2 regions of the Chromobacterium sp. W521 genome follow, and region 2 is predicted to be linked to the other one. Evidence: riboswitches for the same ligand, from Rfam matches in the RefSeq annotation. Region 2 holds a riboswitch; the other holds the start of a gene.
The links. Region 2 has a riboswitch for glycine ahead of gcvT (glycine cleavage system aminomethyltransferase GcvT). Riboswitches for the same ligand answer to the same signal wherever they lie in the genome.
Positions count from the first base shown of each region.

Region 1: linked by a shared signal. The riboswitch ahead of ACUXV1_RS19810 (trimeric intracellular cation channel family protein) and the one ahead of gcvT (glycine cleavage system aminomethyltransferase GcvT) in region 2 are both predicted to bind glycine.

Region 1 is NZ_JBRBAF010000014.1:25,393-32,482, reverse strand. Features, by position in the region: gene purU (formyltetrahydrofolate deformylase) at 1-410, shown strand, start outside; gene ACUXV1_RS19815 (DUF3141 domain-containing protein) at 505-3,108, shown strand; glycine riboswitch at 3,391-3,477, shown strand; glycine riboswitch at 3,479-3,661, shown strand; gene ACUXV1_RS19810 (trimeric intracellular cation channel family protein) at 3,859-4,593, shown strand; gene ACUXV1_RS19805 (helix-turn-helix transcriptional regulator) at 4,634-5,413, opposite strand; gene ACUXV1_RS19800 (aldehyde dehydrogenase) at 5,579-7,078, shown strand.
Region 2 is NZ_JBRBAF010000004.1:320,651-327,740, forward strand. Features, by position in the region: gene ACUXV1_RS08095 (amino acid permease) at 1-261, shown strand, start outside; gene ACUXV1_RS08100 (M15 family metallopeptidase) at 401-1,144, shown strand; gene ACUXV1_RS08105 (dihydroxyacetone kinase family protein) at 1,190-2,875, opposite strand; glycine riboswitch at 3,121-3,212, shown strand; glycine riboswitch at 3,227-3,323, shown strand; gene gcvT (glycine cleavage system aminomethyltransferase GcvT) at 3,365-4,453, shown strand; gene gcvH (glycine cleavage system protein GcvH) at 4,527-4,913, shown strand; gene gcvP (aminomethyl-transferring glycine dehydrogenase) at 5,037-7,090, shown strand, end outside.

The DNA.
Region 1 (7,090 bases), on a different contig from region 2:
CACGCCAGGAAGCGGCGCTGCTGTCACTCATCGACGACAGCCAAGCGGAGCTGCTGGTGCTGGCCCGCTACATGCAGGTGCTTTCCAGCGCCACCGCCGCCCGGCTGGCCGGCCGCGCCATCAATATCCATCACTCTTTCCTGCCCGGCTTCAAGGGCGCTCGGCCCTATCAGCAGGCACACGAACGCGGTGTCAAATTGATAGGCGCCACCGCCCACTACATCACCGACGACCTGGACGAAGGCCCGATCATCGAACAGGTGGTGGAACGGGTAGACCATGCCTACAGCCCGGAGCAATTGCAGACCGTCGGCCGGGACATGGAATGCCAGGCGCTTGCGCGTGCGGTGCGCAGCCACCTGGAGCAACGCGTCTTCATCGTAGAGCGACGCACTGTGGTGTTGCGCTGACAGTTGGGCGCCTAATAGGAACTTTGTCTATTGCAACGCAACAAAAGGAGGGTACAGTAGCCAGTTATCCGTCATACCAACCAAGAGGTGCCGTATGTGGTCGCAAACAGCCGTCTGGTCCAAGCTCTTCTCCTCCAACCCGGTCGCCGACTACTGGCGCGACGCCTGCGAGCGCAGCATCCTCTACTGGGACGTGCTGCATGACCGCGGCGCGGACTACCTGCGGCACGTGCAAAGCGGCAAACCGCCGGTGTTGGTGTTCGACTACAAGATCATTCTGGACGGCCGCGGCCTGCCGGACCCGGCCAACTACGCGCTGGCCGCCATCCTGCCGCCGGCCGGCTGCCCGGCCACCAATCCGGCGCTGCGCCCCTTTGTGGTGATTGACCCGCGCGCCGGCCACGGTCCCGGCATCGGCGGCTTCAAAATGGACAGCGAGATCGGCATTGCGCTGCAGCAGGGCCACCCCTGCTACTTCATCATGTTCTTCCCGCAACCGGTGCCCAGCCAGACCATAGAAAGCGTCAGCCGCGCCGAATACGTCTTCCTCAGCAAAGTCAACGAACTGCACCCGGACAGCGACGGCAAACCCTTCGTCATCGGCAACTGCCAGGGCGGCTGGGCGCTGGCCATGCTCGCTTCCGTGGCGCCGGAACTGTTCGGCCCCATCCTGCTGGCCGGCACCCCGCTGTCCTACTGGGCCGGCGTCACCGGCAAAAACCCGATGCGCTACTCCGGCGGCATGATGGGCGGCACTTGGACCGCCTCGCTGGCCGGCGACCTGGGCAACGGCAAGTTCGACGGCGCCCATCTGGTCAACAACTTTGAAAAGCTGGACCCGGCCAACACCCTATGGAAGAAGCCCTACAACCTGTACGCCAAGGTGGACACCGAGCGCGAACGCTTCCTGGGCTTTGAACGCTGGTGGGGCGGCCACTACCTGCTGAACAAGCAGGAAATGGAATGGATCTCCCAGCAGCTGTTCGTGGGCAACCACCTGGTGGAAGGCAAGATCGTCAGCAGCGACCAGCACCGCGTGGACATGCGCAACATCCGCTCCCCCATCATCGTGTTCGCCTCATGGGGCGACAACATCACCCCGCCGCAACAGGCGCTGAACTGGATACCCGACCTGTACGAGAACGCGGAAGACATCCGCGACAACGAACAAACCATCATCTACTGCCTGCACAACAAAGTGGGCCACCTCGGCATCTTCGTCTCCGCCGGCATCGCCAATCGCGAACACAGCGAATTCGCCAGCGCGCTGGACCTGATCGACGTGCTGGCCCCCGGCCTGTACGAAGCCATCATCGAAGACGTGGCCCCCGGCACCCCCGGTCAGGAATACATCAAAGGCCGCTACATTATCCGTTTTGAAGCGCGCGAAGTGGCCGACATCCTGGCCCTGGACGACGGCCGCGAAGACGAGCAAGCCTTTGAAGTGGTGCGCCGCGTCTCCGAGATCAACCAAGGCATTTACAACCGCTTCATCTCCCCCGTGCTCCAGGCCGTCAGCAGCGAAGCCAGCGCCCAATGCCAGCGCCAGCTCAACCCGGCTCGGCTGGAACGCACGCTGATCTCCCCGCTCAACCCCTGGCTCAGCTGGCTCAAGCCCGCCGCCGAATACGTGCGCGCCCATCGCCACCCCGTGAGCGTGGACAACCCGCTGTGGCGGCTGCAAGAACAATGGTCCGGCTGGATGGCGCAAAGCCTTGACCGCTACCGCGACCTGCGCGACGCCGCCACCGAACACTGCTTCAAAGCCGTGTACGAATCCCCGTGGCTGGCCTCCATCGTGGGCGTCCAGCCGGCCCGCGAAGCCCGCGCCGCCCGCTGCGACAGCTGGGAGAAACGGGAACGGCTGCAACTCAAGCGCCAAACGCTGGACCCCGCCTACGAAACCGGCACCTTGGCAGACGGCTTCGTGCGCTTGCTCACCTACGTGGCGATCGGCCGCGGCATCATAGACGAGCGCCCGTTCAACGCCATCCGTCGCATCATGCGCGACATCCGCCACGAATACCCGCTGACCCTGATGCAGCTGAAAGAAATCGCCCGCAAGCAAGTCTTCCTGGTGCGGCTGGACGAAGCCCGCGCGCTGGCCGGCCTGCCCAAGCTGCTGCCGGAAGAGCACCGCCGCCGCCAAGCCTGGCAGCTGGCGCACGAACTGCTGGCGCTCAGCGGCGACATCGCTCCGGAACAACAACAGCGGCTGGACCAAGTGGCCCACGCGCTGCAACTGGACACCCGCTCGCCGGCGGCCCCGGCCATCCTTCCGCCCACCGAGCCAATAGCGGCAACCGCAGCCGCTCCCGCTCCGGCCCCCGCCGTCAAGGCCAGCGCGCCGGCCAGGAAAGCGGTCGCCAAAGCCCCGGCCAAAGCAAGGGCTGCCGACAAACCCAGCGCCGCCACAACCGCCAGCAACACGCCGGTTGCGGCCAAGCCGGCTTCAGGCAAGCCCAAGGCGGCCAAAACCGCCAAAGCGTCTGTCGCCAAGTCCGCAGCCAAACCAGCGACCGCCGACAAGCCCAGCGCCGCCGCCAAAACCGCCAGCAGCACGCCGGTTGCGGCCAAGCCGGCCTCAAGCAAACCCACGGCGGCCAAAACCGCCAAAGCGCCTGCCGCCAAAGCCCCGGCCACGCGCAAACCCGCCGCCGGCAACGGCGCGGCCAAGCCCAAGACGCCTAGCAACTAAGAGCCTGTTCACGGTCTCGCGAGCAAGAGCGAGACAAGGCGAAAACGAGCGAAAAAGCGGAATGCACGAGTGGTACATGAGCATTTTGAGCTTGTACTCACAGTGCAACGCTTCACGAAGCGCAGCAGATCGTAAACAGGTTCTAAGAACCAGCCAGCGCAAAAACGCCCGGACAGCCAAGCCGCCGTCCGAGCGTTTTCGTGAAGATGGCGCACTGCAACATTTTTGCCTTCCCCCATGTATACAGTCGTTGACTGAACAATACAGCAAACGCTAATATCCTTGCCTGCTGCGGGAGAGAGGGGCATACGCCCCCGCCGAAGACGCAAACTCCCATAATCGCTCAGGCCACAGTACCGCAGCCCATGGATACCAGCCGATTGGAGAGAGGCCCTAAGCGCCCGTTCATCATCTGCTACGCTTCAGCGACAGCGCGTCAGATTATGCAACCGGCCCTTAGCCGCCCACCGAAGGGGCAAGTGACGCCCGGCAAAGCCCGCACACAGGCAGCGCCCGTCATCTAACTCTCAGGTAAAAGGACAAGGGGAGAGGCAATGCCGGCAACGCCGCGCTCATGCGCGGCTCGCCGGCCATGCTCAGAACGTGTTCACGATCTCGCGAGCAAGGACGAGACAAGGCGAAAACAGCTGAGAAAGCGGAATGTACTCCTGGTACATGAGCATTTCGAAGCGATAGCCGCAGCGTCTCGCGAAGCGCAGCAGATCGTGCACCAGCTCTCAAGGAAAACCCGTGTTCGAAACGCTTGCCCAGGCTGTGCGCCACCTGGCATGGCCCGCCCATTGCCAACCTATTTTCCCACCCGGCTTCGCCGCTCACCTCGGCGCCAGCCTGTTTGACCACTGCAACTACATGCTTACCCTGATCTATCTGATCGCCATCACCGCGGAAGCGATGACTGGCGCGCTGGCGGCCGGCCGCCGCAATATGGACATCTTCGGCGTCACCGTCATCGCCTTCCTCACCGCCCTGGGCGGCGGCACCGTGCGCGATATCGTGCTGGGCCGATACCCGATAGGCTGGACCCAACACCCGGAATACGTCGGCCTCGTCATTGCCGGCGGCTTGGCCGCCGTGTTCGTGGCCCGCTACATGAAGCGCCTCAGCCGCGTCTTCCTGGTGCTGGACGCGCTGGGCCTGATCGCCTTCACCATCATAGGCTGCGGCGTGGCCCAGTCCATGGACTACCATCCGGTAGTGGTGGTGATGGCCGGCATGATCACCGGCATTGCCGGCGGCATCCTGCGCGACGTGCTGTGCAACCGCGTGCCCGTGGTCTTCCGTCAGGAACTGTACGCCAGCGTCTCCTTCGCCGTGGCCCTGCTCTACTTGGGCCTGATCAAGCTGGGCGTGCCGCATGATCTCAACGTGCTGGCCAGCTTCGCCGTCGGCCTCACTATCCGCCTGGCCGCCATCTGGCGCGAATGGCGGCTGCCGGTGTTCATGTACCGGCACGACCTGCATTAACTAACCCTAGCTGTTTCACCGCTACGCCACGGCATCGGGATCAAATATCCGCCAGCAGCAGGAACAAGGCCGCCTGGCTGGAAACGCCCAGCTTGGCGTACAGATGGCGACGATGCACCTTGGCCGTTTCCAGTGAAATGCCCAGTTCACGCGCCACGCCCTTGGTAGAGTGGCCGCCGAGTATCAGCAAGGCCACTTCCACCTCGCGCTTGGTCAGCGGCGAGGAACCCTGCGAGCGCAGCGCCTCCTCCCACTGCCGGCGGCTCTGCCTGCCCGGGTTCGCAGCCGGCTGATGCCGCCCTTCGTCCAGACGCGCGGCCAGCCGTGACAAGGGCAGCAACCAGGGAGCAAACAGATTGCAGACGCCCAGATCTTGCTCGCTGAAGCGATGCTTGCAGCCCAGCGACAGGGACAGCACCCCCTCCGGCAGCGCTTGCAGGAACTGGATTTCATCCGCCACCACATTGCGCGAAAAGTAACGCCGAAAGTATTCCGTTTCCCTGAAACGGTCCGGTGCCACCTCGTCCAGCCGGTACACGCCAGCCGCCGGACACTTCAGCGCAAAGCCGTAAAACGGGTCCAGCAGATAGAGGCCACGCCTGTAGTCGGCGAACAGATCGTCATGAGCGTAATTCGCCGCGTGATCCGCCAGCACCAAGGGCGGGGCCTCCTGGCGAAACAGCAACACCACCCAGGTATCGAAACTCAGGTGTTCTCGCAGAAACGCGGCCAGTTGCTGCCAAAAGGCCGCATTGTCGACGCACCCCAGCAAACGTCCCAATTGCTGGTGAAAAACCAAGTCCGCCACATTCAGCTGCATGCCAGCTACCTCGATCAGGTTAGTTTTACCCACGGCCCTAACGCTTTCGCGTGATATCCACCGCGAAAGGGGCTGACTAGTATGGCTTCACCTTGCGCGACAAGACCAGCCACCATGTGAACACCCCTCTCCACTCGTCGCGCTGGTTGAATAGGAGTGATCGCCATGCCCTTGCAAGATCTGTCCTACTGGCAACGCCGCGCCGCCGATTTGCACCCGCCGTGCCAGGCCTTCATCAATGGCCAGTTCGTCCCTGCCACAGACCAACGCACCTTCACCGACACCAGCCCGGTCAGCGGCCGGCCGTTGGCCGAAATCGCCCGCTGCGGCGAGGCGGATGTTGAACTGGCGGTGCGGGCCGCCCGCGCCAGCTTCGAATCCGGCGCCTGGTCGCGCCGCCACCCGCGCCAACGCAAGGCCCTGCTCCAAAAACTGGCCGCGCTGATACGCGAGCACGCCGACGAACTGGCCTTGTTGGACTGTCTGGACATCGGCAAACCCATCGCGGATGCGCGCAATATCGATGTGCCGGGCGCCGCCGGCGTGTTCGACTGGTACGCCGAAGCCGCCGACAAGCTGTACGGCGAGGTAGCCCCCGGGGCGGATAACGCGCTGGCCCTGGTCACCCGCGAACCGCTGGGCGTGGCGGCGGCGGTGATCCCGTGGAATTTCCCGCTGGACATGGCCGCGTGGAAGCTGGCGCCGGCGCTGATGGCCGGCAATAGCGTCATCCTGAAGCCGGCCGAGCAATCGCCGCTGTCGGCATTGCGTCTGGCCCAACTGGCGCGCGAGGCCGGCCTGCCGGACGGGGTGCTGAACGTGCTGCCAGGCTTTGGTGAAGAGGTGGGCCGGCCGCTAGGCCTGCACCCGGACGTGGATAGCCTGAGTTTTACCGGCTCCACCGAAGTGGGCAAAGCTTTCCTGCGCTACGCGGCGGACTCCAATATGAAAAGAGTCGCGTTGGAATGCGGCGGCAAAAGCCCCAATCTGGTATTCGACGACTGCGATCTGGACGCCGCCGCCCGACACGCGGCCTTCGGCATTTTCTTCAACCAGGGCCAGGTGTGCTCCGCCAATTCCCGCCTCTTGCTGCAACGCTCCATTGCGGACGATTTTCTGGAACGCTTGCTGAGCGAGGCGAACGCCCTGCAACCCGGTAATCCCCTAGACCCAGCCACGCGCAGCGGCAGTATCGTCGACGCCCGCCAGGCCGGGCGCATCATGGATCACATCGACAAAGCCCGCCGCCAAGGCGCGCGCCTGCTCTGCGGGGGCGAGCGCTTCAGCATAGACGGCAGCGATTGCTACATCCGCCCCACCATCTTCACCGAGGTCCGGCCGGACATGGCGCTGGCGCGCGAGGAGGTCTTCGGCCCGGTGTTGGCCGTCATTCCCTTCGACACCGAGACCGAGGCCGTAGCCATCGCCAACGACAGCCGTTACGGGCTGGCCGCCTCGGTCTGGACCCGGGACCTGTCGCGCGCCCATCGTCTTGCGCGTCGGCTACGCGCCGGCACCGTCTCAGTCAATACCGTGGACGCCCTGGATCCCGGTTTGCCGTTTGGCGGCTGCAAACAGTCCGGCTTTGGCCGCGACCTCTCGCTCCACGCCATCGACCACTACACCCACCTCAAAACCACCTGGGTGCAATTACAAAACGAGTAGCCGCCTGAGACC
Region 2 (7,090 bases):
CTGCTGGCCACCGCCACTACCTTGCTGCCTTACGCGTTTTGCTCAATGGCGTTGCTGGCCATCATGCTGATGCGCCCCCAGCAGTTCCAGCGCAAGGACTACCTGGCACCGCTGTGCTTCGCCGGCGTGGGCTTCGCCTATTCGGTGTGGGCTTTATACGGCTCCGGAGCCGACATCGTGATGTGGGGCATGATCCTGCTGCTGCTGGGCCTGCCGGTTTATGTCTGGCAAGTGAAGGAACGTTACGCCGACCCTTCGTGAGCGAGGCGGCGCAGGATCCGACACGCGGCCTCGGCCGCGTTTTCTTTGGGATCAAGGCTATTGTCATGGCGAAATGGACTTGCCTATGCCGCTGGCTGGTGGCTTACTTGGGCGCTTTGGTTTCAGACTGGGAGTTGCAATGAGGATAGCCGCCGTCGATAGCCTGCTTGTCGCCATCGATTTCGCTTACCCGATGCCGGACGCGTTAACGCTGGCGCGGATGCGGGAGGAAAACGAGCCTTGCGCGCTGGAGCGCGCGGACGGTTTGTTTCCGGAAAACAGCTATTACCTTGCCGGCCGCAAAGGCTGCGCCGAGCGAATTTCGGCACGGGCCTTTGTTGCGCGCCGCTTGTGCGAGGCGGCGGCGCGGCTGGCCCCGGATTACGGCCTGTTGTTGTTCGACGCTTACCGCAGCCGCGAGACCCAGGCCGATCTATTTCAAATGGTGTTGGACGAGGTGCGCGCCGCGCATCCGGATTGGGACGCGGCGGCGGTGGAGCGGCAGGCGCGCTTGTTTGCCGCCCATCCCGACGATACCGCCCGTTTCGCGGTGCTGCCGCACAATTCGGGCGGCGCGATTGATCTGGCGATCTGCCGGCGGGATACCGGGGAGATCTGCGATTTCGGCACCGCCTTCGACGCGGCCGAGCCGGCGTCGCGCACCGACTACTTCGAAGCGCCGCACGATCCCGCGCAGGGCTTTTCGTCCGAGCGATGGTTGGCGGTGCGTCACAATCGCCGCGTCTTGTTCAATCTGATGAAACAGTCCGGTTTCAGCAATTATGCCGAGGAATGGTGGCATTACGACTTGGGCGACTGCCTGTGGGGGCAGGCTTTGGGCGTGGACTGGGTTTACCCGTCCATGGAGCTGGAGCCGTCCTGATTTGACGCGGCCGCCGCGTGCTTGCGGCGGCCGCATCGTCAAGCGCTAGCCGGCCAGCGCCTTCAACCAGACCAGCGCGGCGCTGGCCCCCGCGTCGGGCACGCCTAGCGCTCGTTCGCCCAGATAGCTGGCCCGTCCCAAGCGCGGCCGCATGGCGGCGGTGGCCGCGCAGCCGCGTTCCGCCGCCTCCAGCGCGGAACGCCACGCCGCGTTTGGACTTTGGCCGTCGTTCAGAGCGGCTTCGAAAGCGTTGGCGGCTGGCGTTAAGGTATCCAGCATGGTGCGGTCGCCCACCTGCGCGCCGCCCAGTTCCGCGATGGCGGCGACGCCGTCCTTGAACGCCGCGGCCCAGTCGAGCGGGCTGGGCGCGTTCGATGAGTCCAGCCGCCGCGCCGCGCGCAGCAGGGCTGTCGAGTAGAACGGGCCGGAGCTACCGGCGATGGCCTGGCGCAAGGCCTGGCTGACGGTGCGCAGCGCCGTGGCCGGATCGCTCCAGGCGCTGTCCGGCAAAGCGCGGATCGCCGCCGCGCCGCGCTGCATGCTGACGCCCAGATCGCCGTCGCCTGCCGCTCCGTCCAGTTCAGTCAACAGCGGTTCGGCGGCGTCCAGCGCCTTGGCCGCGGCCCAAGCCGCGGCGCGCAGCTGGGGGTCGGCTTTGGCGGTGGAGAGGGCTTCTGCTGCCGCGCGCGGCGGCGCCGGCCGCAGCTGGCGTCGCGCCGGCAGAAAGCCGGAGCCGGGCCAGGCCGGAGCCTGGGTGGCTTGATCCAGCCAGCCGAGGCGCTGCTCATCCAGCGCCAGCAGCGACAGCGAGCAGCCCGGCATTTCCAGCGCGGTCATGAAATTACCGCTCCATAGCCGTTCCACATGCAAGCCGAGCCGTCGCGCCGAGGCCAGCGCGCTGCGCGCCACGATGGCGAGCTCCATCGGCGGAGTGCCGCCCAGGCCGTTGACCAGCATTGCCACCCGTTGGCCGGCCTGCCAACCGCGGTCCCTGACAATGGCGTCGAGCAGCGTCGCGCACAAGGCGTCGGCGGATTGGCGCGGCACGCGGCGTACGCCGGCTTCGCCGTGAATGCCCAGCCCCAACTCTACTTCGTCGTCGTCCAGTTGAAAGCCGGGGCGGCCGGTTGCCGGCACGGTGCAGGCGCCCAGCGCCACGCCCATGGTGGCCACCTGTTCCGCCGCCTGCCGCGCCGCGGCCGCGACCTCGGCCAGGCTGGCGCCGCTGGCGGCAACCGCGCCGGCAATCTTGTGCACCAGCACGGTGCCGGCGATGCCGCGACGGCGCGCCGGCTCCACGGTGTCGCGAAGCGCTACATCGTCGGCCACCACCACGCTGTCGACGGCAATGCCCTCGGCACGGGCCAGCTCCGCCGCCAGGCCAAAGTTTAGCCGGTCGCCGGTGTAGTTTTTGATGATGAGCAGTACGCCTTTAGGGCCGGCGACGGCGCGGATCGCCGCCAGCACGGTGTCTACGCTGGGCGAGGTGAATACGTCGCCCACTGCGGCGGCGTCCAGCATGCCGTGGCCGATGTAGCCGGCGTGGGCGGGCTCGTGGCCGCTGCCGCCGCCGGAGATCAGCGCCACTTTGTCGAGCTGACCGTCAGCCGGAAGATCCGCGCGCAGCAAGACGTTTTCCTCTTCGAGCAGGGCCAGGCCGGGCAGGGTGTCGGCCAGGCCTTCCAGCATTTCCCGCGCCACATGGCGCGGATCGTTGATTAGTTTTCGCATCGCGGTTTCCTTTCCATATCGGATAGAGCTCGTGCTGGGTAAAGATGGATGTCATCTTACGATCAGCTTTGCTTGGAGGGGGAATTTGTCGATTGCGTGATCGATAACGAAGTGAAATGTGTTCGTAATCGATCTTAAACGAAGCAATATCCGTTCAATGATTTGCGGTTTCGAATATTTTAAGTCATTGTTTAAGTTGAAGATAAACACGGCTTGCCAAGGCCCGGTCCAGCAACCATAATCTGGCACGTCATGCAGGAGAGAGTGGCCGTCCGCGCCACCGCCGAAGGCGCAAGCGCACCCGCAATCGCTCAGGCAAAAGGACTGCATTATCGGACTGGCCGCAGCCAGTTCGCCGAATCTGGAGAGCGGCGTCCACGGATGCCCACCGAAGGGGCTAACGGTCGCAAGGCCGGAAAATCTCAGGTGCAGGGACAGAGGGGTGTAGGGAATAGAGCAACACTACACGCTTTTGCTAAGGACGCACCAATGACGGCCCCGAAACGCACCCCCCTGTTTGAATCCCACATCGCCGCCGGCGCCAAGATGGTCGATTTCGCCGGCTGGGAAATGCCCATCCATTACGGCTCCCAACTAAAAGAACATGAAATCGTGCGCAGCGACGCCGGCATGTTCGACGTTTCCCATATGACGGTGCTGGACATCAGCGGGCCGGACGCCAAGGCCTGGCTCCAGCGGCTGATCGCCAACGACGTGGCCAAGCTGGGCTTCGAAGGCAAGGCGCTGTATTCCGGCATGCTCACGCCCGACGGCACCGTGGTGGACGATCTGATCGTCTACCTGACCTCCTACGGCTATCGCATGGTGGTCAACGCGGGCACCACCGACAAGGATCTGGCCTGGATGGAAGGGCACAAGGCGGACTTCAACGTCGACATCAAAGTAAGACGCGATCTGTCCATCTTGGCGGTGCAAGGCCCGCAAGCCATCGCCAAGGTCTGTTCGGTCAAGCCCGAGCTCGCCGCCGTCATCCAGAACTTGAAACCGTTTCAAGGCCAGCCGGCAGGAGACTGGTTCTATGCCCGCACCGGCTATACCGGCGAAGACGGCCTGGAAGTGATGCTGCCCGGCGTTGAAGCCGCCGCTTTCTTCCAACAATTGCAGGCCGCCGGCGTGGCGCCCATCGGTCTGGGCGCGCGCGACACCCTGCGGCTGGAGGCCGGCATGAATCTGTACGGCCACGATATGGACGAAACCGTTTCCCCGCTGGAAGCCGGCATGGGTTGGACCATCGCCTGGGAACCGGCTGAGCGCGACTTCATCGGCCGCAAGGCGCTAGAGGCGCAGAAAGCCGCCGGCGTGAAGACCAAGCAAGTGGGCCTGGTACTGGAAGGGCGCGGCGTGCTGCGCGAAGGTCTGAAAGTAGTGGTGGAAGGGGTGGGCGAAGGGGTGATCACCAGCGGAACCTTCTCGCCCACGCTCAAGCATTCCATCGCGATCGCGCGCGTGCCGGCAGGCACAGGCGACAAGGCGCTGGTGGACCTGCGCGGCACCTTGACCGAAGTGCGCGTGGTCAAGATGCCTTTCGTGCGCAACGGCAAGAAAGTTTTCGCCTGAGCCGATTGCTCAGGCAGGCCGCGCGACGCGGCCGGGAATAATCGTTAAGACCTGGATTTGACTGGAGACACTCATGAGCAACATCCCCGCCGAACTCAAATACGTTGAAAGCCACGAATGGCTGTGTCTGGAAGCTGACGGTTCCGTGACCGTGGGCATTACCGAGCATGCTCAAGAATTGCTGGGCGACATCGTTTTCGTCGAGCTGCCGAAAGTGGGCGCCAAGCTGGCCAAGGAAGAGCAGGCCGGCGTGGTGGAATCGGTGAAGGCCGCTTCCGACATTTACTGTCCGGTTGCCGGCGAAGTGCTGGCCATCAACGAGGAACTGGAAGCCGAACCGGAACTGGCCAATAGCGAACCCTACGGGGCGGGCTGGTTCTTCAAGATCAAGCCGGCGAATCCGGCGGACCTGGACGCCCTGATGGACGCCGCCGCCTACGCCAAGGAAATTGGCGCCTGATGGTGAAAACCGCCTCGCAGTCCTGATTGGCCGCGAGGCGTTTTTTTCGCCCGGATATCCAGCAACACCCGATTGGCCGCGAAAGCCGCGGCGCGGACGGCAAGCACAGAAGGTCTCGTACTCATGTCTCTCTCCGAACTTTTCAACCGCAAAGAATTCATCTCCCGCCACATCGGCCCGTCCGACGCAGAGCGCGAGCAAATGCTGGCCGCCATCGGCGTGGCCTCCATTGACGAACTGGTGGCGCAGACGCTGCCGGCCGACATCCGCCTGAACCGCAAGCTGGAGCTGCCGGATCCCATGCCGGAAGCCGAGGCGCTGGCCGCGCTGAAGGCTGTCGCCGCCAAGAACGTGGTCAACAAATCCTTCATCGGCCAGGGTTATTACCCGGTGCTGACCCCAACGGTGATCTTGCGCAACCTGCTGGAAAACCCGGGCTGGTATACCGCTTACACCCCATACCAGGCGGAGATCGCCCAAGGCCGTCTCGAAGCCTTGCTGAATTTCCAGCAAATGGTGATCGACCTGACCGGCCTGGAACTGGCTAACGCGTCCTTGCTGGACGAGGCCACCGCCGCCGCCGAGGCGATGGCGATGGCGCGCCGGGTGTCCAAGGCCAAGTCCGGCCAGTTCTTCGTGGACAGCCGCGTGCTGCCGCAAACCCTGGACGTGATGCGGACCCGCGCCAAGTATTTCGGCTTTGAGCTGGTGCTGGGCCACCCGGAAGAGGCGGGCAAGGGCGAATACTTCGGCGCCTTGTTCCAGTATCCGGGCGAGGCCGGGGACTTGATCGACCTGACCCCGCACATCGCCGCGGTCAAGGCCAAGGGCGCGGTGGCGGTGGTGGCCGCCGACATCATGGCCTTGGTGGCGTTGAAATCCCCGGGCGAGATGGGCGCGGACGTCGCCATCGGCAACACTCAGCGCTTTGGCGTGCCAATGGGCTTCGGCGGACCGCACGCCGCCTATTTCGCGTTCAAGGACGAAATGAAGCGCTCGGCGCCTGGCCGCATCATCGGCGTGTCGGTGGACGCCAAAGGCAAGACCGCGCTGCGCATGGCGCTGCAGACCCGCGAGCAGCACATCCGCCGCGAAAAAGCCAACTCCAATATCTGCACCAGCCAGGTGCTTCTGGCCAATATCGCCGGCATGTACGCGGTGTATCACGGCCCGGAGGGCGTCAAGCGCATCGCGGCTCGCATCCACCGTCTGGCCGCCATTTTCGCGCACGCGGTCAAGGCCGCTGGCGGCAAGCTGGTGTTCGATCGTTTCTTCGACACGGTGCAAGTTGACGCGCCCAAGGCCGACGCGGTGTATCAGGCGGCTTTGGCCGCCGGCTACAATCTGCGCCGCGCAGGCGGCAATGTGTTGGGCGTAGCTTTCCACGAGGCGGCCACTGAAACCGATCTGGCGCGTCTGATTGAAATCTTCACAGGCAAGAGCGCCGATATCGCCGCCTTGGACGCCGCGGCTGCCGATGCGATTCCGGCCGGGTTGAAGCGCGAATCCGCTTTCATGAGCCACCCGGTGTTCAACACCCATCATAGCGAGCACGAGATGCTGCGCTATATGAAGAAACTGGAAAGCCGCGACCTGGCGATGAATCATTCGATGATCTCGCTGGGCAGCTGCACGATGAAGCTGAACGCCACCAGCGAAATGATTCCGATCACCTGGCCGGAGTTCGCCAATATGCATCCGTTCGCGCCGCGCGAACAGACAGTGGGTTATCTGGAAATGATCGCCGGTCTGGAAACGCAGCTGCGCGCGATCACCGGCTTCGACATCATCTCGATGCAGCCCAACTCCGGCGCCCAGGGCGAGTACGCCGGCCTGTTGGCAATCAGCCGCTACCACGAGTCGCGCGGCGACGGCCAGCGCAATATCTGTCTGATTCCGCGTTCCGCTCACGGTACCAACCCGGCCACGGCGCAGATGATGAATATGCAGGTGGTGGTGGTGGACTGCGACGAGGCGGGCAACGTCGACGTTGCCGATCTGAAGGCGAAAGCCGAGCTGCATTCTGCGCAGCTGGCGGCCTTGATGATTACCTACCCGTCCACCCACGGCGTATTTGAGCAGCCCATTCGCGAAATCTGCGCGATCATCCATCAGCACGGCGGCCAAGTGTATATGGACGGCGCCAACCTCAACGCCCAGGTGGGCTTGTGCCGTCC